DNA from 3 places in the Vibrio breoganii genome. Region 2 is predicted to be linked to each of the others. Evidence: riboswitches for the same ligand, from Rfam matches in the RefSeq annotation. Region 2 holds a riboswitch; each other region holds the start of a gene.

Region 1 (7,128 bases), 210 kb from region 2:
ATGCATAGGCACATGGCCTGGGCCTTCGATGATCACCTGTACGTCATACTCCCAAGCCACCTTTGTTAGCTCTCCTAGCGTGCGCAGTTCAGCGAACTGCGCCTCATCATTGGCATCGGCGATTGAGCCTGGACGCAGACCGTCTCCTAACGATAATGCCACGTCATATTTGGCGCAGATCTCACAGATCTCTCTAAAGTGTGTGTATAGAAAGCTTTCTTGATGGTGAGCTAAACACCACTTAGCAATGATGGAGCCACCGCGAGAGACAATGCCAGTGACGCGTTTGGCCGTCATTGGCACATAACGCAATAACAAGCCTGCGTGTATGGTGAAGTAATCCACGCCCTGCTCGGCTTGCTCAATCAAGGTATCTCGCATCACCTCCCAATTCAGATTCTCGGCTACTCCGTTGACCTTTTCTAATGCTTGATACATTGGCACCGTGCCAATAGGAACTGGGCTGTTTCGCAGTATCCACTCGCGAGTCTCATGGATATTTCGTCCAGTGGATAGATCCATCACCGTATCGGCGCCCCAACGTGTCGACCACACCAGTTTCTCAACCTCTTCTTCAATGGATGAACTGACCGACGAGTTTCCTATATTGGCGTTCACCTTAACCAGGAAGTTGCGGCCAATGATCATAGGCTCAGCTTCTGGGTGGTTGATGTTAGAAGGGATGATCGCGCGTCCTTCAGCCACTTCTTTGCGAACAAATTCAGGGGTGATCTCTTTAGGCAAGTTTGCGCCAAAGTTATGCCCCGGATGCTGCTGATTTAACTGTTCATCGGCAAATTTCTGCCTGCCCATATTCTCTCGAATAGCGATGTACTCCATTTCAGGGGTAATAATGCCTTTTCGAGCATAGTGGAGCTGGGTGACACACTGATTCTCGTCTGCTCGACGAATACGTGGAAGATTGCCGTAGCGCAGATCATCAAGGGTGTCGTCTTGCAAGCGAGACTTCGTATACACAGAGCTCACCTCATCCAATAACGCAGTATCACCGCGCTCTTCTATCCACTGCTCTCTTAGTTTTGGCAATCCGCTATAAAGATCAATGGCGTGGTTTGGGTCTGTATATACACCGGAGGTGTCATAGACATGGATGGGTTCATTGGGCTGGAAAATAGGCACATCTTTAGTGCCTCCCACTAGACTGTCTCCAAGGGCGATTTCACGAACTGGCACCTGAATATCAGCCCGCGATCCCTGGATATAACACTTAGTGGAATTGGGGTATGGCTCAACAGACAAAGAATCAATAAAGTGTTTCGCGTCTAGCCTTGCTTGTTTACGTGTCGACATAGCATTTTTCCTATTAATTAAGGGTTATCAAATGCTTGGCGGATGGATGCAACAAGAAAGACCATAACTCAGATAGAGCTATGATCTGGGGATAGAGATCTGTGGTGGTGTGATCTCTACTCTTGTTCCCTTCGCAGGTATTAGCCTGATCAGGTTCAACGGATCCCGAGTTAACGGTCTCAGCCTTATGGCACTCCGACAAGTATTTTCGAGTATACAATCCCTTTTCGACGAAGAAAAGATGCAGATTACTCTGCTAAATCAATCGCATACTACTTTATGGGTATAAGTGTAAATTAGTGTGATTTTTGTGGACGAACTGCGATTCTGGATCTAGGATGCGCCGATCTTTTTCAACACCCTTGTTCATAAACTATGCCCAATCGTACTGAAAAAGTGGTCTTTTGATTATTACTAAGTAGGAATGCATCAATGGATACATCCAAACTATCATTGCTTAAAAGCTCTATCACTACTGACATCGCAAATGGCGAGTTAGGCTGGATCAACAAACACGCTTTACTGCGTGGCGAATCAAGCGTAATTGAGAGCTACCTGACTCAAAAAGCGAGAAAGCTAGCAAGAGAAACAGCGATTACTGGTACAAACGAAGATATGTTCACTATCTACAAATCTTTCTTTAACCAGTTCACTGAAGCGCAAGAAAACACCCAGTGCACTCCATCGATATACCTAGAACGTATGTCGTCGCTCGTAGGATTCGAAGCGGGTAAACGCTGGCATAGCCTATAACATATAGACTAACGACCCTCTTGGTATTTTAAGGGCCTGCTGACCTTTTGCGGTTGTTTTTGTAGCGAATTGTTGGGTATTTATACAAGGCAGTCACTTTTAGGTGTGGTGGTTCCACATGAAATGGGACTAACGCGGTAGAAATGCCCAACAAACGCTACCCGAAGGGCTCGGCCAGAAGGGCTCGGCCAGAAGGGCTCGGCCAGAAGGGCTCGGCCAGAAGGGCTCGGCCAGAAGGGCTCGGCCAGAAGGGCTCGGCCAGAAGGGCTCGGCCAGAAGGGCTCGGCCAGAAGCCATTTACTCGTCGTTAAGCGGCTTTTGCTTAGATGACTAGGCGGCAAGCCACTCGCCTTGATTAAATGGCTTCTGGCCGAGCAAAATTCAACCGCAAAAGGTCAGCAGGCCCTATGGAGTGATAATACCAAGTGGGCCTTTTCTCTTCATCACGCTAATCTTTAAAGATCACCTTTGACACTGACTGCACTTGGCTTCGTAACCATTTATGGCCATTTTCTGTGGTTCTACTTGGGTGCCAGAGCATGCAAATATCTTCAGAAATATCTAGAAATGGGGTCTCTAAACTCTGGATCGGATAGTGCTTTGCCATAGTATCAATGGCTGAGGCAGGGAAAAGAGCGATGTAATCCGTTTTACATACCACCGGCAGCATCTCTAATACCCCAGGGGAACGATAAACAATCCTTCGCTTGTTGAGATCTTGAAAGTGGTGACTCGACAACAATGCACTTCGGCTCTTCCAGCGCGACACTGCGACATGCCCTTCCTGTAAGAACTCTTCTACCGTTATCTCCCCTGACAGCCTTGGATGCCCTTCTCGAGCAATCACTTTGATGGATTCTCTTCCCAATTTAACGACCTTAAGTGACGTTCTTTCTAGCGGCTTCATATCAATCACCAAATCATATCTTTGCAAACGCAAATCAGATTCATGATCTTCCGTAAATAGAGGGTGTACCTCAAGGTCTATGTTGGGTGCTTTTGACTTAATCTTAAGTAAAAGTTCAGGCATCAACTGATAAGCAATGGGCGTCATGCAGGCTATTGAAAAAATGCGCTCCGATATCTTGGGATCGAAATCCCGAGTCGCGGATAGAGTAGAAGTGAAGTTCTTAAACGATGCAGACAATGCAGGATAGATGTCCTCAGCAAAGGTCGTAGGCGTGACCCCTGTTGGGCTTCTGTGGAACAAAGGATCGTCATAAATCTCTCGTAGGCGCTTTAAAGACTTACTGACCGCAGGCTGGCTGACCCCAAGACGATTGGCGGCTTTAGACATACTGCTTTCTTCGTACACTGCGACAAAGAAAGGGATTAAATTTAGCTCAGTACTTTTCATAGGTTCCTATTGTGTTTACCCCAAAGCTAAGATTTAGGGCCTTTGTAGCGCTCATTTAGCCTCGCCAATTGGGGCAAAGCGAGATAATGCGATTTCCTTTGCTCATTTTTTTGATTAGCCAGTCTTCCTATTTCTCGCCATAGAGAGCATCCCTTAATAAAAGAAATCTTCTCGTGTTGAATTTGCTTCGCTAGTATTTGCCAATCAGCACTGCTCGACAATGCACTCAATTGTAAGTCACCCGATTGAGAGCGTAATCTCGCATACAAACAGGCACGGATTCGCTGTTCATTACCTAACTTCAATTCTTGAACAAACAGCCACCAAGCAGGCTTAGGTTGGCTCTTATAATAGCGTTTTAACGCCAAATAAAACCCAATAACTGAGATAAAAACAAACAATGTAATCAGTAAGTTATCTTTATAATAGCGCACCCATGAAGAGAAGGTATGAGACACCTTAAAAGACTGCCCCTCAAGTCTCAATTCACGCAACTCACCTTTGTCTGAATCCCACCAAGAAATGGAGTACTCAGGAAAGGAGAGTTCTCCGCCAGTTTGCAGTACATAGACCTCTTCTTCGACTCTCTGAGCTTGATACTGACCTCGATTTTGCGTGTCCGATAACCTGACTGGCTTTGCATACGCTTGATAGCGATTGCTTCTATTCACGCTATCGGTAGCCATTATTGGAGGTAACAACACCGATAAGGTATCTGTTGCCTCAACGCTAATGGTGCGGGTAATGGTATCACCGGCTTTGAGTTCTTGATTAGACTGCTGCCACTGCTGGCTTATTTCAGCCTTAGGGCTATTAATCCACAGCGTTTCTTCCGTCAATAGTCCGCTTGGCAGGCTAGCCGTAAATCGCAACGGTTCAGTGTAGAGGTTGCCTTTCACATTCTCGCCGCTATCAATAGAGACTTGTACCTGCACCGCAAGCGGTGGGATAACAAACTCTCCGCTCTTCTGCGGATATAGGTCAACCTCCCATAACTGTACTGACCAGGTCGCGCCCTTTCGCCTCTCTGCGTAATTAACCGCTAGTTGGGAGCGCTGCTTGGCTATGACATCCGGTATTTCAATGCCACCAATTCGAGTCCCGCCGGAAAACCAGCGCGGTGTCGATACCTCTATATATAGGGTGAGCTGCTCATTGATAGTGACCTGCTCTGGTTGTTTGATATCTTGACGATCATTCAACCAGCTCTTTATCTGCACCCCGCCACTGCGTTGCAACTGCGCTATGTCATTGGCAAGGCTACTTGTCGAAAACGCCATAAACATGAAAGCGATGAAGATAAGACGCCAACCGTTATTTCGCATGACTTGGCTCCTCACTTTGACGATTAATTAACTCAATTTGAAACTTCGCTCTTAAAAAGAACTTAGGGTCGGACTCCACCTTACGTAGCCACTTATCAGCAAGCTCATCACTGCCCAGTATTTCATTGGCATTGAGCGTCTCTTTTAGCATCATTGCCGCCACCGCTTGGTCTTCAGCGCCATCCCCTGTTTGTGGCTTTTCGCCAAGCTCCATGGAGTCTTCAGGACCATCAGTGGTGCCAGCCTGACTCTCACTGAGCCGGTTCACCTCATCAACAATGGCCTGCATCGCTTTCAAGTTATGCTCCACATCCGTGGTCAGTTGTTCTGATAAATCCCATTTTTCTTGCTTGAGTAGATAGGCGAACAAACCCCTAGCTTTAAGGTACTCACGCTGTCTCGCCAACGCATTGCCTGCATAGAACAGTGACAGGGCTGAGTCTGCATTTAGAAACTGCGCATGAGCCTGTTTAAACTCGCCAGCATAGTAATAGGCGATGCCCTTACGAAGCGGGTCTTGATAATGAATCGCCGCCTCAAGATAGTTTTGTCGATTAAAGTGCCACTGCCCTTGCTGGTCTGGTGTCAGCCATAGATCGGCCCACATTTGAGAAACTTTGTCCCACTGCGTGACTTCCATGCGAGTCTCTGTTGATTCGGCTTTGTGCATCTCGAGTGATGCATAAGCGTTATTCACAGACAGAGCAGGCGTGAAAATACAAAACAGCAGCGCCCATTGAACCAGCCAACCCTTTCTAAACCAAAACAGCAGCAATAAAGCGATAGGCACTAGCAAGTAATACCCCATGTCTTGCCATGGCATTGCTGACTCATTGTTGAGCTGCATATGACGTTCAATCTTTCGATTTAATGCGTTGATATCGGCATCATCAATGGAGATCACCTCTATGCTTCCACCGCTTTCACTCGCTAATTGCTTTAACGAGTTGAGGTCCATTGGGTTACTGCTTTGCACTTGCTGGTTGCCTGCGGCTAGAACAAGCAGTTGATGTCGACTTTGATTAAAGTATTGGGCAAGTGGTTCGAGGCTGTTTGGTGTAATACCATCACTAATAAGAAGTACGGTGCCCGCTTTATCACTCGCTAATTGTTCATCGATAAGCGCTATGATGCTGTCCGCTTTCTTTCCCTCGACAGGCATAATGCTAGGCTCAATGGCGGCTAAGAAAGGAGCGAAAACAGAACTGTCTTTGGTCATTGGCATGGCAAGGTGGGCTGTGCCCGAATACACCACTAGGCCTGTCTGCCCGCCACCGCGAAGCGCTAAGAGATCCTGCACCTTCTGCTTTGAACGCTCTAACCTACTAGGTGGTAAGTCCTCGTTGAGCATTGAGGGGCTGTTATCCAACGCAATCAGTAGTGATGCCTTGTCTTCACCAAAAGGTGATGGCGCTCTTTGCCAAGTAGGCCCTGCGCAGACAATAATGGCCATTAGCATAGAGACAAATAGCAACTTTAGAGGCAGTTGCTTTCGCCACCCCATATCGCCGATGGTCAAAGGCTTTCTTAGATGATCTGGCAGCAAGGCTTGCCAACTGCCAACGATCTCATGCTTCCAACGCAGATAGACCACGGCCATTAGCGGGACAAGAGCAAGGAGCCATAGCGGCCTAATGAAATGAAATTGAGTAAACACTTGTTGCCACAAAAGAGAATCAAACATCCGTTCTCTCCTCTTGTATCTCGTTGGTATTAATTCTCGCCATTCGTTTCACTGTGCTGACTATGAAGGCCAGCAAGTACAGGGCAACCACCAGCATAATTGGGTAGGCATGCACGCTGGTTTTAGGCCGATAGGTCGAGCTCTCATAGAGTTGAGGCTCAAGCTCGCCAATTTCTTCATACGCTCGGGCCAGCGCTTCTCTATCTAGAGCCTCAAATGCCTCACCACCGGTTTCTGAAGCAATACGAGAAATGGTGTCCATATCCAAGGCCTGTTCACCCACAGTGGCGGGATCGCCAATGGCAATCACATGGATCTTCACCCCCTTCGCACTGGCAACCTTAGCGGCATCGATTGGCTCAACGAAGCTTCCCGTATCATTGCCATCGGTTAGCACAATCGCGACCTTTTCACGTGCCCCTTCTGCACTCGCTTGAGCACTGTTTTCAAACACCTTGATAGCCAAGCCTATAGCATCACCCAGATAGGTGCTAGCGCCTGCCATCCCAACATCGGTTTGCTGCAAAAGGTTTAGCCATACCGTTTGGTCAGCAGTAAAGGGGGTTTGAATGAAGGCCGCATCGCCAAATAAGATAAGCCCTAATCGGTCGCCTTTTCTTGATTCGACGAAGGTTTCTAGCACCTCTTTTACCGCATCCAGCCTAGAGATTTTGTCACCCGTTTGCGAAGTGAAGTCT
Region 2 (7,128 bases):
CTCAGCGATCGCTTGGTGGACCTTTGGACAATAGTGTAGGTGTTAACGGCACCTTCGACGGACGCATCCACTTCGTAGGTGTGAACTTAACTATCTAATCTAGATAAACAAAAGCAAAACATACGAAATAGCCGACTTAAAGTCGGCTATTTTTATAACTGGTCTTCAATAGGCAGAATGCCCGCCATCCATGATCCCATTCGCCTCCACACACTTGCATCGGGCTCGCTAGTCAAGGTTTCTCCATTTTCGAGATCTCGCCAAACCAAGTCACCATCTTCTATTTCCAATTTATAGGCTGACTCTATTAGCTGCGCTTGTATTTCTGATTTTGACTCTGTTACAAAGGCTTTATGATCGAGAATTACGGCCATTTCAGTGTTGATATGGGCAGACCTAGGGTCCCAGTTCATCGAACCAACGAACAAAATGTGGTCGTCAATAAGCATGATCTTGGCATGCAGACTAGAGTGACCGCTACCCGTCATTGACCACTTACTTTTTATATTGGCAGAAGCCTTTACCTCCCAGAGCTCTACGCCACCCTTAAGAAGGTCTTTTCTATATTTAGAGTACCAACCATGCACGGCATACACATCGTTAGAGGCAAGAGAATTGGTAATAATGGCTACTTTCTTACCTGATTTGACGCCATCGACAAGCAGTGCAGTACCATCCGCAGTGGGTACGAAATAAGGCGAAATAATGATAAGTTCCGAATCAACACCTTCCAAAATTAACTGTAGGTCATCGATTAATTGGCTTCCTTCGCCAACGATTTTATTGGGCCTATCATAGAGAAGTTTACCTTCGCCCCAATATAACTGCAGTTTATGCTCTCTCATCTTGGAGTAGAATTGCAGGCGGGTCATGTCATATGCTCCAGAGGTAAATTGTTCTTCAAGTTCCTCATCCACTACAAACTGTTCTACTTCTTCTCTCTTTAATTCTGTTGCACTAGAGGTAATCCAATCAATAGGAACGGCAAAATCACTGTTCCAGTACTTGTCGAATTGCTCTCCGGTTTGTTCTACCGTGTTGCCATAAATTAATAAGTCAAAATCCCCAAACTCTACTGGTGAGTGATAGGAAAAATATTCATTTCCTATGTTTCTACCACCTACAACACTAGCGACACTATCTGCGGTAAGGGACTTATTGTGCATGCGGCTGTTTAGTCGTTCGAAGTCGGCTAGAAATCCCAGACCTCTCGCCGAGCGATAGTTGTTCGGATTAAATAGTCGAACATCAATATTAGGGTGGGAGTGAAGGTAGGCAAGATTATCGTCATTGCGCTTTTGCATGTCATCTAGCAATATTCGAACCCTAACACCGCGTTCTGCTGCCTCGAATAACCGCCAAGTCATTAAGTTGCCAGTGGCATCGTCACGGTAGATGTAATATTGAAGATCTAAGGTGTGCTCTGCAGACTCAATCAACACAATGCGTGCAAGTAGCGCATCGTGACCCTTATCTAAGGGGTAGAATCCAGTATAGATTGAGGTGTCATACTCTGATTGGTCAAAGTATTGAGCTAACTTACTGTCAGCCTGATAGCCAAGTTGATGTGTGACTGACTTTGGAAGAGGAGTCTGCTGTTGAGTAGCACACCCTGAAAGGATGCCAACAAATAAAACCAGTATTAGTTTCCAATGAGCAAATGTTGGCAATGATGACTTCCTTTGTTCTCTGTTGATGCTTAATGCTTGAAAATAACTTCTTCGTTTGGCACTCGATGTCTCTCTCCGTAGATGCCTTCTTCCGTTCGCTTGCCTACGCTAACAATCATAGTGATTTCATCATTTTTACCCAAGCCAAGTAGCTTTTTAGCGCGAACTGAATCAAAGCCTTCCATTGGGCAGGTGTCATAACCTTGGTCGCGTATCGCAGTCATAAAAGTCATTGCGGCTAAAGATGTGCTTTTATGCAGGCAGACTCGTAGGTCTTGCTTGGTGACTTCTCTCAACATAGGTTTCTTAATGCCCATAAAGGTCATCATGAGCTTTCTAAGAAAACCTTTGATGCCCAAGCTGTCATTACTATAAACAAACGGAATCAGTTTTTCGTAGTACCTAGTCGCACGCTTTGCGATGTCATCCATTGGCCTGCCCGCAAAATTCTCGCGTACCTGCGCTGCATTCATTTTAGCTCTTTGCTGCCATTTGTCTGGGGTAGTAACAAAAACCACCATTTCATTGGCCGTCTTAGCTGCATTCTGCCCCATACAGTATTTCGCAAGCTCGGCACGCTTCTCTTCACTGATGACTCGATGGAATTCCCACAACTGCATGTTACTGCTGTTTGGACTCAACACGGTCAACTCCAGCGCTTGTTGTACCTTGTCGTGGTCGAAATCTGCAGTTTGATCGTACTTGCGAACGGATCGGCGAGAGTGAATTAATTCTGAAAAGGGAAGATGTTCTGACATAACAAAGACTAAAATGATTAAGGATTCGTGTTTGTAACAGCTAATTTGATATGTTTCAACAAAGTAGGGGAAATGAATGTCATTGAATATGGATGTAAAACAAGGCGTTGTGATACAAGCATTGAATATGGATTGGCTGGCCAGCCCAGCCAAAGGCGTATGGCGAAAACCATTAGAGCGTGAAGCGGCCGAAACAGGACTTGTGACCTCAATAGTTAAATACGAGGCTGGCTCTCGGTTTTCTGAGCACAGTCATCCGTTTGGAGAAGAGATCTTCGTACTAGAAGGTGTCTTCTCAGATGAGGAGGGGGATTATCCTGCGGGCACTTATATTCGCAATCCTCCTGGTAGCAAACACTCTCCATTTAGCGAGCAGGGGTGTACCTTGTTTGTGAAGCTCAATCAATTTGATAAGGCAGATAAAACCACGGTGAGAATCAATACCCAAACCCAGCTTTGGCTGGCGGGAATTGGTAACTTGGAGGTTATGCCTTTGCATTCTTTTGAGGCTGAGAACGTGGCTTTAGTAAAATGGCCGAAAGGCGAACGCTTTCAACCTCATTCTCATTTTGGTGGAGAGGAGATTTTGGTTCTTTCTGGCGAGTTCCAAGATGAGTTTGGTCAATATCCTCAATACACTTGGATTCGTAGCCCTCACCAGAGTCAACATTTCCCATTTGTCGAAGAAGACACCATTATCTATGTCAAGACAGGGCATTTATTGTCTAGACTCTGAGTTTTGTCTATTTCTAGTTTCCTACCCATACTGACTCTGTTAGTATCGCCCCATCGTATTAGTCGGGGAGCCAATAGGCTGAGATCGCAGTAGCGAACCCGTGGAACCTGATTCAGTTAGTGCTGACGTAGGGAACTAGTCGCCATTCTAGCTATAGATCTTACTGTCCATAGCACAGCAGGCCTGGTTTCCGTTCGTCTGACGAAAAGGAAATGCCTGTGTCCCAATCAAAAAAGACTCCAATTGTTCTCACTATCGCTGGCTCTGACAGTGGTGGCGGTGCTGGTATTCAAGCCGACATTAAAGCCATCTCAGCAACCGGTAGCTACGCCTGCTCTGTAATCACAGCATTGACTGCGCAAAATACTCAGGGTGTGACTGGCATTTTGCCGATTTCGGCTGAGTTTATCGAACAGCAACTTGACGCCGTATTTACCGACCTTGATGTTGTAGCGGTAAAAGTCGGCATGCTTGCTGAAGCGGGTCTTATTCAAGCGGTAGTCAGAAAACTTAAGCAATACCAACCAAGATACCTAGTTGTAGACCCTGTCATGGTGGCAACAAGCGGTGATCTTCTTCTTCAGCAATCGGCTATCGAAACTCTGAAAATAGAGCTTCTTCCACTTGCGGATGTCATCACGCCAAACTTGCCGGAAGCAGCAACGTTGTTAGGTCAGTCTCTGCCAACGACCGAGGCACAAATGAATGCGATGATTGAAGATCTTCGAGGCTTGGACTGTAAAGCGATACTGCTTAAGGGGGGTCACTTAGAAAGTGAATCTACCAGTACTGATCTTCTTATTACGCCTAATGAGGTTGAAACCTTTACCGTTGAGCGTGTGAATACGCAAAATACCCATGGTACGGGTTGCACCTTATCTTCAGCGATCGCTTCTTTCTTAGCTCAAACGGGCTCACTGAGTGAATCCGTCGCTTTAGGAAAGAACTACATTTCCAATGCCATCGCCCATGCGGATGAATTGGAAGTGGGCAGTGGTCACGGCCCCGTGCACCATTTCTACGCCTTAAACAAATAGTACAGGTTATGTCGATTCATTCGCCTATGGGCATAGTGATTGAAAACGGAAGCTTGCAGTTCTCTGATGCAAGTTCCCCCCTGTTTAGCGACCTAAATCTACGCTTTCCTGAGGGAAGCTTTAGCAGTGTGCTGGGTAAAAGTGGCTGTGGTAAAACAAGCCTACTTCGCTTGTTGGCTGGGTTATTACCTGAAGATGTGCATTGGAGTGGCTCTATTCAAAGTGGCTTTAAGCATAATCTATCAGACTCAATCGCCTATATGGCGCAGCAAGATTTGTTAATGCCGTGGCTGAATGTGCTTGAGAATGTGTGCTTTAGTGACCGCTTTAGTCAAAAAAAGCTGAATAAACAGCAGCAGGCTGAGCGAAAACAACAGGCGAGTAGATTGCTGTCTAAATTAGGTTTAGAAGGGCAGGAAGATGTTTATCCAAGACAGCTTTCCGGCGGAATGAAACAGCGCGTCGCTCTTGCAAGAACCTTGATGCAAGACAAGCCTGTAGTGTTAATGGATGAACCCTTTTCTGCGTTAGATGCCGTCACGCGCTATCGTCTGCAAGATCTTGCTTGTGAGATGCTTGAAGGTAAAACGGTGGTTTTGATTACCCACGATCCACAAGAAGCCTTACGCCTTAGCGACCATATCTATCTGATGCAATCTCAGCCAGTAGAGATTGAAACTGTGCCTGTGCCAAGTGGAGATACACCGCGCCTGATCAATGCTGAAATGGCCGAGCTTCAACAAAGCATTATCGAGCAATTGGGAGGTCGTGATGACTAAACAAGTCGTTATTCAGCAAGGCCTTACCAGCCGAGTAAAAGCAAATACTTCTCACGTGATGCGCTTGATCATCTCATGCTTGGTGGTGCTTGGCTTATGGCAGGCAACGGTATCATTCTTTGATTTACCAAGCTTTATCTTGCCTGAGCCCATTGCGGTATTTGATCGTCTTGGCAGTCGCAGTGATGTACTTCTTCAACATACGATTGTTACCTCGCAAGAGATTGTTCTAGGGCTGTTGTTAGGCCTTAGCATGGGCCTGATGTTTGCCCTACAGATGTTGCTGTTCGAACCTCTGCGCCGTTGGTTACTGCCTATATTGATTGCCTCGCAAGCGATTCCCGTTTTTGCCATTGCGCCAATACTCATGCTTTGGTTTGGCTATGGCATAGCCTCAAAGGTTGTGATGGCTGCTCTAATTATCTTTTTCCCCGTGACCACATGTTGTTATGACGGACTGCGTAATACGCCAAAGGGCTACCTTGATTTGAGCAAAACCATGGGAGCCTCGCGTTGGCAACAACTCACACAAGTTCGATTACCTGCAGCCATGCCAGCATTGGCCTCTGGTATTCGTGTGGCTGTGGTGGTTGCGCCAATTGGTGCAGTAGTGGGCGAGTGGGTTGGCTCTAGCGCTGGTCTTGGTTATTTGATGCTTCAGGCCAACGCGCGAATGATGATTGATGAGATGTTTGCGGCGCTGTTTATTCTGGCACTTATCTCGGTCACCCTTTATTTCATCACAGACAGACTACTCAACAAATTTATCCCTTGGCAGTTTGATTAACTGCCAATCTTTTAATGTCGTTAAGGAAGAGACATGACCTTGTTTAAAAATACATTCAGTGCAGTACTGGCCGGTATTGCGCTTTTAGTGAGCGCGAGTGCTTCTGCGAAGGACAAAGAGCTGACCTTGATGCTGGATTGGTTCGTTAACCCAAATCATGGCCCTATCGTGATTGCTCAAGAGAAAGGCATGTTTGCCGAGCAAGGCCTAAAGGTAACCATTCAAGAGCCTGCTGACCCAAGTGTTCCTTCAAAGCTTGTGGCTGCCAATCAGGTAGACCTCGCCATCTCTTATCAACCTTCATTTCTCATTGATGTAGCCGCAGGTTTGCCCTTGGTGTGGAGTGGTACTCTGCTGGCAACGCCGTTAAATACGCTAACCGTATTAGATAACGGCAAGATCAATTCTTTGTCTGATCTAAAGGGTAAAACCGTTGGCGTATCTGTATCGGGTACAGATGAAGCCATTATCGGCAAGATGCTGGGTAATGAAAATGTCGATTATTCAGATATCAAGATTGTGAATGTTGGCTGGGCGCTGTCTTCCTCACTAGCATCGGGAAGAGTCGATGCGATTTGGGGCGGAATGCGCAACTTTGAATCTCATCAGTTAGATCTTGAAGGCTACAAATCTAAGAGCTTCTTTCCTGAAGAGCACGGCATCCCGCCTTATGATGAGTTGATGTTTGTGGCCAATGCAAAAAACTACGATAAAGAGGCAATTCAGCGCTTTAATAAGGCTCTGGAGTTAGCCACTCAATACATAGTGAATCATCCAGAAACGGCGTGGAAAGAGTTTATCGCCTATAACCCAGACACTTTGGATAACGAGCTCAACCATAGAGCTTGGATTGATACCTTGACCCGCTTTGCTTTGCGCCCGTCGGCGGTGAATAAGCAGCGCTACGATGATTACAGTCAGTTTATGTACGACCTAAAGATCATCAAGACTATCCCTGATAGCAATAACTACCTCATTAATTTTTAAGCCAGTGTCACAAGGAAGACCCATGAAACGATTTACCTCAAAACTGTTTGCATTGCTTGCCAGTTCTACTCTTTTGCTCAGCCCATTATCGCAAGCTAAACAAACAGAGCTTACCCTGATGCTGGATTGGTTTGTTAACCCAAACCATGGCCCAATTGTTATTGCTCAAGAGCGAGGCTTGTTTGAAGCTCAAGGTTTAAAGGTGAATATCCAAGAGCCTGCAGACCCAAGTGTTCCTGCAAAATTGGTGGCGGCAAATAAGATCGACCTAGCTGTGTCGTACCAACCGACATTGACTATTGATGTGGCAGCAGGTTTGCCGCTCATTCGCAGTGGCACATTGATTTCTACACCACTCAATACTCTGATGGTTA
Region 3 (7,128 bases), on a different replicon from region 2:
TCGAAGCACAAGGAATGAAGAACAGCCACGTTCGTGATGGCGTTGCCATGATTAAGTTTTTGTCTTGGTTCGACAAGCAAAACGATAAAGGCGAGTTTCTCAATGAAGCACAACTATCGGATAAGTTAGAAAGCTTCAGGAAAGAAGATGCTTCATTGGCGGATCTAAGCTTCGATACTATTTCAGCCGCCGCTCACAATGCAGCAATGTGCCATTACAATCACAACAACGAGCCTACTCCAGGTGTTATTTCTGACAACTCCATGTACTTGGTAGACTCTGGTGGTCAATATCCAGATGGAACGACAGACATTACTCGAACCATCGCAATTGGCAACCCGACACAAGAAATGAAGAAACAATTCACTCTTGTATTAAAGGGACATATTGGCCTAGCTCAAGCTCGTTTCCCTAAGGGAACTAAAGGGCATCAATTGGATATCCTTGCGCGTCAGCATTTATGGGCGAACGGATTTGATTACGACCATGGTACAGGTCATGGTGTGGGTCACTTCCTTAGTGTGCATGAAGGGCCACAACGTATCGCGAAGGTATACAATGATACAGCGTTAGAAGCAGGTATGGTTCTGTCTAATGAACCGGGTTACTACCGCACCGACGAGTTTGGTATTCGCATCGAAAACCTAGAGATTGTTGTTGAGATTGAAACAGCCGGCGATTTCTCGGTGTTAGGCTTCGAATCCCTAACACGCTGCCCTATCGATACACGTAACATTGACCTCTCTCTATTATCTGCGCACGAAGTTGAGTGGCTAAACACGTACCATCAAAAGGTATGGAACGACCTTTCACCCCTTGTAGATGGCGAAGTGAAACAGTGGCTTGAACAAGCAACGAGCGCCATTTAATCGTCGTAGTCAGTTACGAACAAAAAAACCAGTGGTTACGCGCCACTGGTTTTTTATTTTGGTTTCACGTGAAACATCTAGCTCGAAACGCTTAGCCCGAGTATATCGAAGTCCAATCTCTCCACACCGGTTCCAATCCTCTATTTCTGATCGCCATTTCCACTTCTGCGGCTGAACGTTCATCTGAGATTTCAAACTGTTCCAGTTCCTCAGTATCGACCGCATAGCCACCTGGCTGGGTCTTAGATGCCGCTGAAACTGTAGTTACACCTAATGGCAGAATGTTGTCTCTAAAGGTGGCTGACTCGCGTGTAGAAAGAGAAATATCAACGTGCTGATTAAAGAGACGGTAGGCACAAATAAGTTGTACCATCTGCTTATCATTCAATATTGATTTAGGTTGTACCCCTCCCTCGCAAGGTCTCAATCTAGGTAGAGAAATACTGTAGCGAGACTTCCAGTAGGTTCTTTCTAAGTATTCCAGGTGGGTAGCAACAAACAAACTATCAACACGCCAATTGTCCAAGCCGATAAGCGCACCTATGCCAATCTTATCAATCCCTGCTTTGGCTAATCTATCGGGTGTTTCCAGTCGATAGTAGAAGTCCGTTTTAGAGCCTTTAAGATGATGCTCTGCATACGTCGAAGGGTTATAGGTTTCTTGATAAACCATGACCGCATCTAGGCCAAGTGTCTTTAGTTCGGCATACTGTTCTTGATCCAGTGGCTGTACTTCCATCGCTAGATAATTGAAATCCTTTTTGATCTCAGGAAGTACTTGTCGGAAATAATCCATACCGACTTTGCTCTGGTGTTCTCCCGTTACCAACAAAACACTGTCAAACTTCATTGCCTTAAGCGCATCGATCTCCAAACCAATCTCGTCCAGATCAAGCGTCTTACGCTTAATCTTATTCTTCATGGAGAAACCACAATAAGTGCAATCGTTTGAGCAAAGATTCGATAGGTACAAAGGAACGTATAGTCCGACGGTAGAACCGAAACGCTGTCTTGTTCTCTGGTAAGAAAGCTGTGCCATCGATTCTAAAAACGGTTCTGCGGCTGGTGAGATCAGCGCTTTAAAATCTTCTATATCGAGCCTAGGTTTCGCTAGCGCTTTTTCAACATCCATTGCTGTCTTAGACATAATGGATAGATAGCTCTCACTCCAGTCAGTAGATTTAAAGACATCTACAAAACTCATAATTTGGCCTCATACTGAGAGTCCAGAAATGCGGTCATAGGGCTAGAAGCTACCGCACTTAATTGCTGAGCACCTAAGCCTGCTACGTAAGCCATTCTACCCGCCTCAACCGCTAGCTTAAACGCTCGACTAATAGCAACCGGATCGCCCGCTGTAGCCATTGCGGTATTAACCAAAACGGCATCTGCGCCTAATTCCATCGCTTGTGCTGCATGAGACGGAGCGCCTATACCTGCATCGACGATAACAGGAACGTTAGCTTGCTCAATGATGATCTTCAGGAAATCGATAGAAGCCAATCCTTTATTAGTACCGATTGGCGCCCCTAGCGGCATAACGGCAGCACAGCCCACTTCCTCTAGGCGCTTACATAGAACTGGGTCAGCATGGCAATAAGGTAGAACGATAAAGCCATCCTTAACCAATTGTTCTGCAGCCTTCAATGTCTCGATTGGATCTGGCATCAAGTACTTTGGATCAGGGTGAATCTCTAGCTTAAGCCAATTTGTCTGCAGGGCTTCTCTAGCGAGGTGAGCGGCAAAAATTGCATCCTCTGCATTCTTTGCACCGGAAGTATTGGGTAAAAGGTTAACGCCAAGGTCATTCAGTGGCTTCAAGATATCATCTTGTCGATCAAATACATCAACACGCTTCAGTGCCATGGTCACTAACTCAGACTCAGAGGCTTCGATTGAAGATGCCATCAAGGTGTTATTAGCGTACTTACCAGTCCCGGTGAACAGTCTTGATTTAAATGTCTTATCTGCAATTTTAAGCATTGTTAGCCTCCAGCTATCGCACGGAACACAGAGAGTGTGTCGCCTTTTTGTATTTGAATAGTGTTCCATTTTGATTTTGGAATCACCTTGTTGTTCACCGCAATAGCACAGCCCTCAGAAGGAATGCCTTGCTTATCTAATACCTCGATAAGATTGGATTCCATACCAATATTGGTTGGCTTCTCGTTAATAGTTACGACTACTTCATTCATTGTTGTTTCCCTCGCTACATACCGCGCAACTTTCATCTTTCTCAATCGCAAATTTTTGGTGGCTCATCTCTCGTCCATTAAACACCATCAATTCGCCGGTATTCAGTGTTTCAGGTTCTGTGATCGCTCTTATTGCGAGCATAGATTGAAGACTGCCTATCATGTTTACACTCGGTCCCATGACACCGGCATCGCTGCATTTTGTGGCTTGATTGGACTCACTGAACGGATATAGGCAGTGATAACAAGCACTCTGTTGTTGCCCATCAAAGTAAGCAACTTGGCCGTCCCAGCCTATCGCTGCACCGGATACTAATGGGGTTTGGTTTAAGGTACAGGCCTTGTTGATGTCTTGTCTTGTTGGGAAGTTATCACTACAGTCCACAACGAGATCGGCCATGCTGACTTCGATGTTGAGTAAATCTAAAGACATTCGTCTGTTTACACTACGAGTACTGATCGATGGATTGAGTCGTTGGATTTGTCCCGCAAGCGCTTTCGCTTTTGCTTGGCCAAGGTCCGATTCTCTGTAGCTTAGTTGACGATGCAGGTTACTTAATTCAACACTATCGTCATCACAAAGCACCAACTTACCTATACCTGCGCCAGCCAGTTGCAACGCCACTGCACTGCCTAAACCACCACACCCAACGATAAGTACCTTGGCATCGAGCAATAATCTCTGCCCACTCTCTCCCAGCTCAGGAAGCATGATCTGGCGTTGATAGCGCAAAAATTCCTGGTCAGACAGCATCAGAAGCCTCTTCTAATCGGTTTACTTTTTCATTGAGGTGTTCGAACAGTTGTTGGAATTGTGCAACAGCTTCATGCTTATCGTGCGCTTGTGTTACCGCCCTCACCACGGCCACACTCGTTACACCTGACTCTATGACTAACGGAGCGCGCTCTAGGTTAATCCCGCCAATCGCTACGGAAGGCAGTATTTCACCTCTTTGTTCACCGATAGAGGTGATGAGAGCCTGATATAAATTAAGCTTAATTAGGCCTTGTGGAGAAGACGGCATATCTTTTGTGGTAGTAGGAAAGATGTGCCCTAGTGCCAAATACGAAGGCTTGTACTGCAACGCATTGATGATTTCATAATACCCATGCGTTGATATCCCTAAACCTGTGTCACTACTTAACAGACGGCTGTCAGCTAACTCTGCTAGGTCTTCTTGCCCTAAGTGAATGCAAGAAGCACCATGCTCTAACGCCAGCTCCCAGTAATCATTAATGACAACATCCACTCCGCGCTGTTTTCCGATCTGAATTGCTCGCCTCACATCTTCAGAAACCGTCTCATTAGACTGATCTTTAATTCTAAGTTGGAGAATGTTCACATCGCTTTGGGCAATTTCATCGACAAGCTCAAGCCTATCAAGCACTGGATATAAGCCAAAGCATCGCGCCGATTTTCGAGCCGACACTTGTTGATGGGTTGTGGCTAATTGAGGAAAGAATTTGATGTGGTTCGGCCATGTTTCACATGAAACATGCAAGGCGCTTTTGGCAATAAGAGCAGCATCTTCAATAGTGAACTCTAAAGACAAAGCGGTGAGAAGCCATGCTAAATAGTCGTCACAACTGGTCAGGTAATCTTCAGGTTTATATGTCCACTCAAAGGAGCTACCATCACTCAGAGTGATTGAGTCCTGCCCTTTAGCATGAAGAACTATCAGGGAAGCAAGCTTATTATTCTCTGAATCGACTATAGTTGCAGAAAACTGCTGTTCTACATTTGTCTCAACAACAAGCTTAAATGTTTGGTTAGGAGTGACTACAGCATAACTGTCTCCAGCAGAGATCGCAGTTATCACATTGCTAAAGCCAGCAGTAGTTGCCTTACTAGCGACAAGTGAGAACGCTTTATCAAAAGCAGGAGTTATCGTTGGAGATTGTATATAACTATTTAGCGGGGATTCCATCGCCCTATCCTTCTGTAAAAAACACAGCTTGTCGGATAGATTGATGGTACAAGTATTAGATAGAAACCCAATAGCTTTTCGAAGTGACCACCTTGTTTCCTTCGCAGGTATTACCCTGTATCAGGTTCAACGAATTCCGTATTCACGGTCTCAGCATCTTGTGATTAACACTTCAGCACTCCGACAAGCAGTTCCATTATATATAAACTACGAGAAGAACAAAGCAGACATGTTAGTTTTTGAAGACTAAATGGAATCCAATCATTGCAGCAGAGATACTGAACACCACATTAAGCACAATGTTCAATCCAGCCTTCCAGTAGTCCCCTTGTTGGAACATAAGGACATTATCCATAGAGAAGGTAGAAAAAGTCGTTAACGCACCTAAGAAGCCAAGGCCGATGATTTGACGCCAAGGGTCGACAGCAATCACTTCATTTTCAAATAGGGCAATCAATGTTCCCATGATAAATGAACCTACAATATTGACCGTCAAGGTACCATACGGAAAACCACGCCCTAGCAATACAACACACAGTTCAGAAATCAAATATCGCGAACAAGCACCAAAAGCACCACCAATTGCGATAAATCCAAGGGTTGCAAGCTGTCCCATTCCCTAGTTCTCCTTCGTAAAATACGATTACATTTAAAAAGTTACACCTGTCACTTATAGGTGCTTTTGTGTGATATAGATCGATAGCATAGCAAACATATGCATCGCATATCGTGCAAAAGTTTAGATTGCATAAAATAACGACAAAAGACTGGGGAGTTTATAAAAGAGGATTTGAAATACTACAGATACAAAAAAACCGCTGACGAATCAGCGGTTTTTTGTAATGTGGCGGAGAGATAGGGATTTGAACCCTAGAACCGCTATTAACGGTTGCCGGTTTTCAAGACCGGTGCTTTCGACCACTCAGCCATCTCTCCACAAATTGTTACTAGTTAAGGTCTTATAAATGCCTTATCCAGTATTTGCTTTCAGATCGTTAAATCTAAAAACTTAATTAAAGCCTGGCGATGTCCTACTCTCACATGGGGAAACCCCACACTACCATCGGCGCTATTATGTTTCACTTCTGAGTTCGGCATGGAATCAGGTGGGTCCACAATGCTATGGTCGCCAAGCAAATTTTAAAATTCGGAAAGCTATTATTTAAAAGTTATATCACACATTCAAAGTTCTACTTTGAGTCCACAAAACCCCTTGGGTGTTGTATGGTTAAGCCTCACGGGCAATTAGTACAGGTTAGCTCAATGCCTCGCAGCACTTACACACCCTGCCTATCAACGTTCTAGTCTCGAACAACCCTTTAGGACACTTAAAGTGCCAGGGAAGACTCATCTCAGGGCTCGCTTCCCGCTTAGATGCTTTCAGCGGTTATCGATTCCGAACTTAGCTACCGGGCAATGCCATTGGCATGACAACCCGAACACCAGAGGTTCGTCCACTCCGGTCCTCTCGTACTAGGAGCAGCCCCCTTCAATCTTCCAACGCCCACGGCAGATAGGGACCGAACTGTCTCACGACGTTCTAAACCCAGCTCGCGTACCACTTTAAATGGCGAACAGCCATACCCTTGGGACCGACTTCAGCCCCAGGATGTGATGAGCCGACATCGAGGTGCCAAACACCGCCGTCGATATGAACTCTTGGGCGGTATCAGCCTGTTATCCCCGGAGTACCTTTTATCCGTTGAGCGATGGCCCTTCCATTCAGAACCACCGGATCACTATGACCTGCTTTCGCACCTGCTCGAATTGTCATTCTCGCAGTCAAGCGGGCTTATGCCATTGCACTAACCACACGATGTCCAACCGTGTTTAGCCCACCTTCGTGCTCCTCCGTTACTCTTTGGGAGGAGACCGCCCCAGTCAAACTACCCACCAGGCACTGTCCTCATCCCCGATAAGGGGACTAAGTTAGAACATCAACACTACAAGGGTGGTATTTCAAGGACGGCTCCAACGATACTGGCGTACCGTCTTCAAAGCCTCCCACCTATCCTACACATGTAGGGTCAATGTTCAGTGCCAAGCTGTAGTAAAGGTTCACGGGGTCTTTCCGTCTAGCCGCGGGTACACTGCATCTTCACAGCGATTTCAATTTCACTGAGTCTCGGGTGGAGA

What was found. A riboswitch is a leader RNA that binds a small molecule or an ion and turns the genes downstream of it on or off. The one in region 2 is predicted to bind thiamine pyrophosphate.
Region 1: it holds a riboswitch for thiamine pyrophosphate, as region 2 does, so the genes downstream of both, thiC (phosphomethylpyrimidine synthase ThiC) here and thiD (bifunctional hydroxymethylpyrimidine kinase/phosphomethylpyrimidine kinase) in region 2, are expected to answer to the same signal.
Region 3: it holds a riboswitch for thiamine pyrophosphate, as region 2 does, so the genes downstream of both, OCU35_RS00145 (thiamine phosphate synthase) here and thiD (bifunctional hydroxymethylpyrimidine kinase/phosphomethylpyrimidine kinase) in region 2, are expected to answer to the same signal.

The regions. Positions count from the first base shown of each region.
Region 1 covers NZ_AP024865.1:973,824-980,951, forward strand. Annotated here, with positions in the region: gene thiC (phosphomethylpyrimidine synthase ThiC) at 1-1,311, opposite strand, end outside; TPP riboswitch at 1,421-1,519, opposite strand; gene OCU35_RS17345 (hypothetical protein) at 1,744-2,064, shown strand; gene OCU35_RS17350 (LysR family transcriptional regulator) at 2,513-3,421, opposite strand; gene OCU35_RS17355 (BatD family protein) at 3,448-4,746, opposite strand; gene OCU35_RS17360 (VWA domain-containing protein) at 4,736-6,430, opposite strand; gene OCU35_RS17365 (vWA domain-containing protein) at 6,423-7,128, opposite strand, start outside.
Region 2 covers NZ_AP024865.1:761,133-768,260, reverse strand. Annotated here, with positions in the region: gene OCU35_RS16560 (OmpP1/FadL family transporter) at 1-98, shown strand, start outside; gene OCU35_RS16555 (phospholipase D family protein) at 153-1,670, opposite strand; gene OCU35_RS16550 (nitroreductase family protein) at 1,700-2,428, opposite strand; gene OCU35_RS16545 (cupin domain-containing protein) at 2,505-3,164, shown strand; TPP riboswitch at 3,218-3,315, shown strand; gene thiD (bifunctional hydroxymethylpyrimidine kinase/phosphomethylpyrimidine kinase) at 3,377-4,201, shown strand; gene OCU35_RS16535 (ABC transporter ATP-binding protein) at 4,210-4,980, shown strand; gene OCU35_RS16530 (ABC transporter permease) at 4,973-5,767, shown strand; gene OCU35_RS16525 (ABC transporter substrate-binding protein) at 5,801-6,754, shown strand; gene OCU35_RS16520 (ABC transporter substrate-binding protein) at 6,777-7,128, shown strand, end outside.
Region 3 covers NZ_AP024864.1:29,195-36,322, reverse strand. Annotated here, with positions in the region: gene OCU35_RS00170 (aminopeptidase P family protein) at 1-869, shown strand, start outside; gene thiH (2-iminoacetate synthase ThiH) at 961-2,073, opposite strand; gene OCU35_RS00160 (thiazole synthase) at 2,070-2,852, opposite strand; gene thiS (sulfur carrier protein ThiS) at 2,855-3,064, opposite strand; gene OCU35_RS00150 (HesA/MoeB/ThiF family protein) at 3,057-3,818, opposite strand; gene OCU35_RS00145 (thiamine phosphate synthase) at 3,808-4,992, opposite strand; TPP riboswitch at 5,072-5,185, opposite strand; gene crcB (fluoride efflux transporter CrcB) at 5,225-5,608, opposite strand; tRNA gene OCU35_RS00135 (tRNA-Ser) at 5,838-5,928, opposite strand; rRNA gene rrf (5S ribosomal RNA) at 6,011-6,126, opposite strand; rRNA gene OCU35_RS00125 (23S ribosomal RNA) at 6,217-7,128, opposite strand, start outside.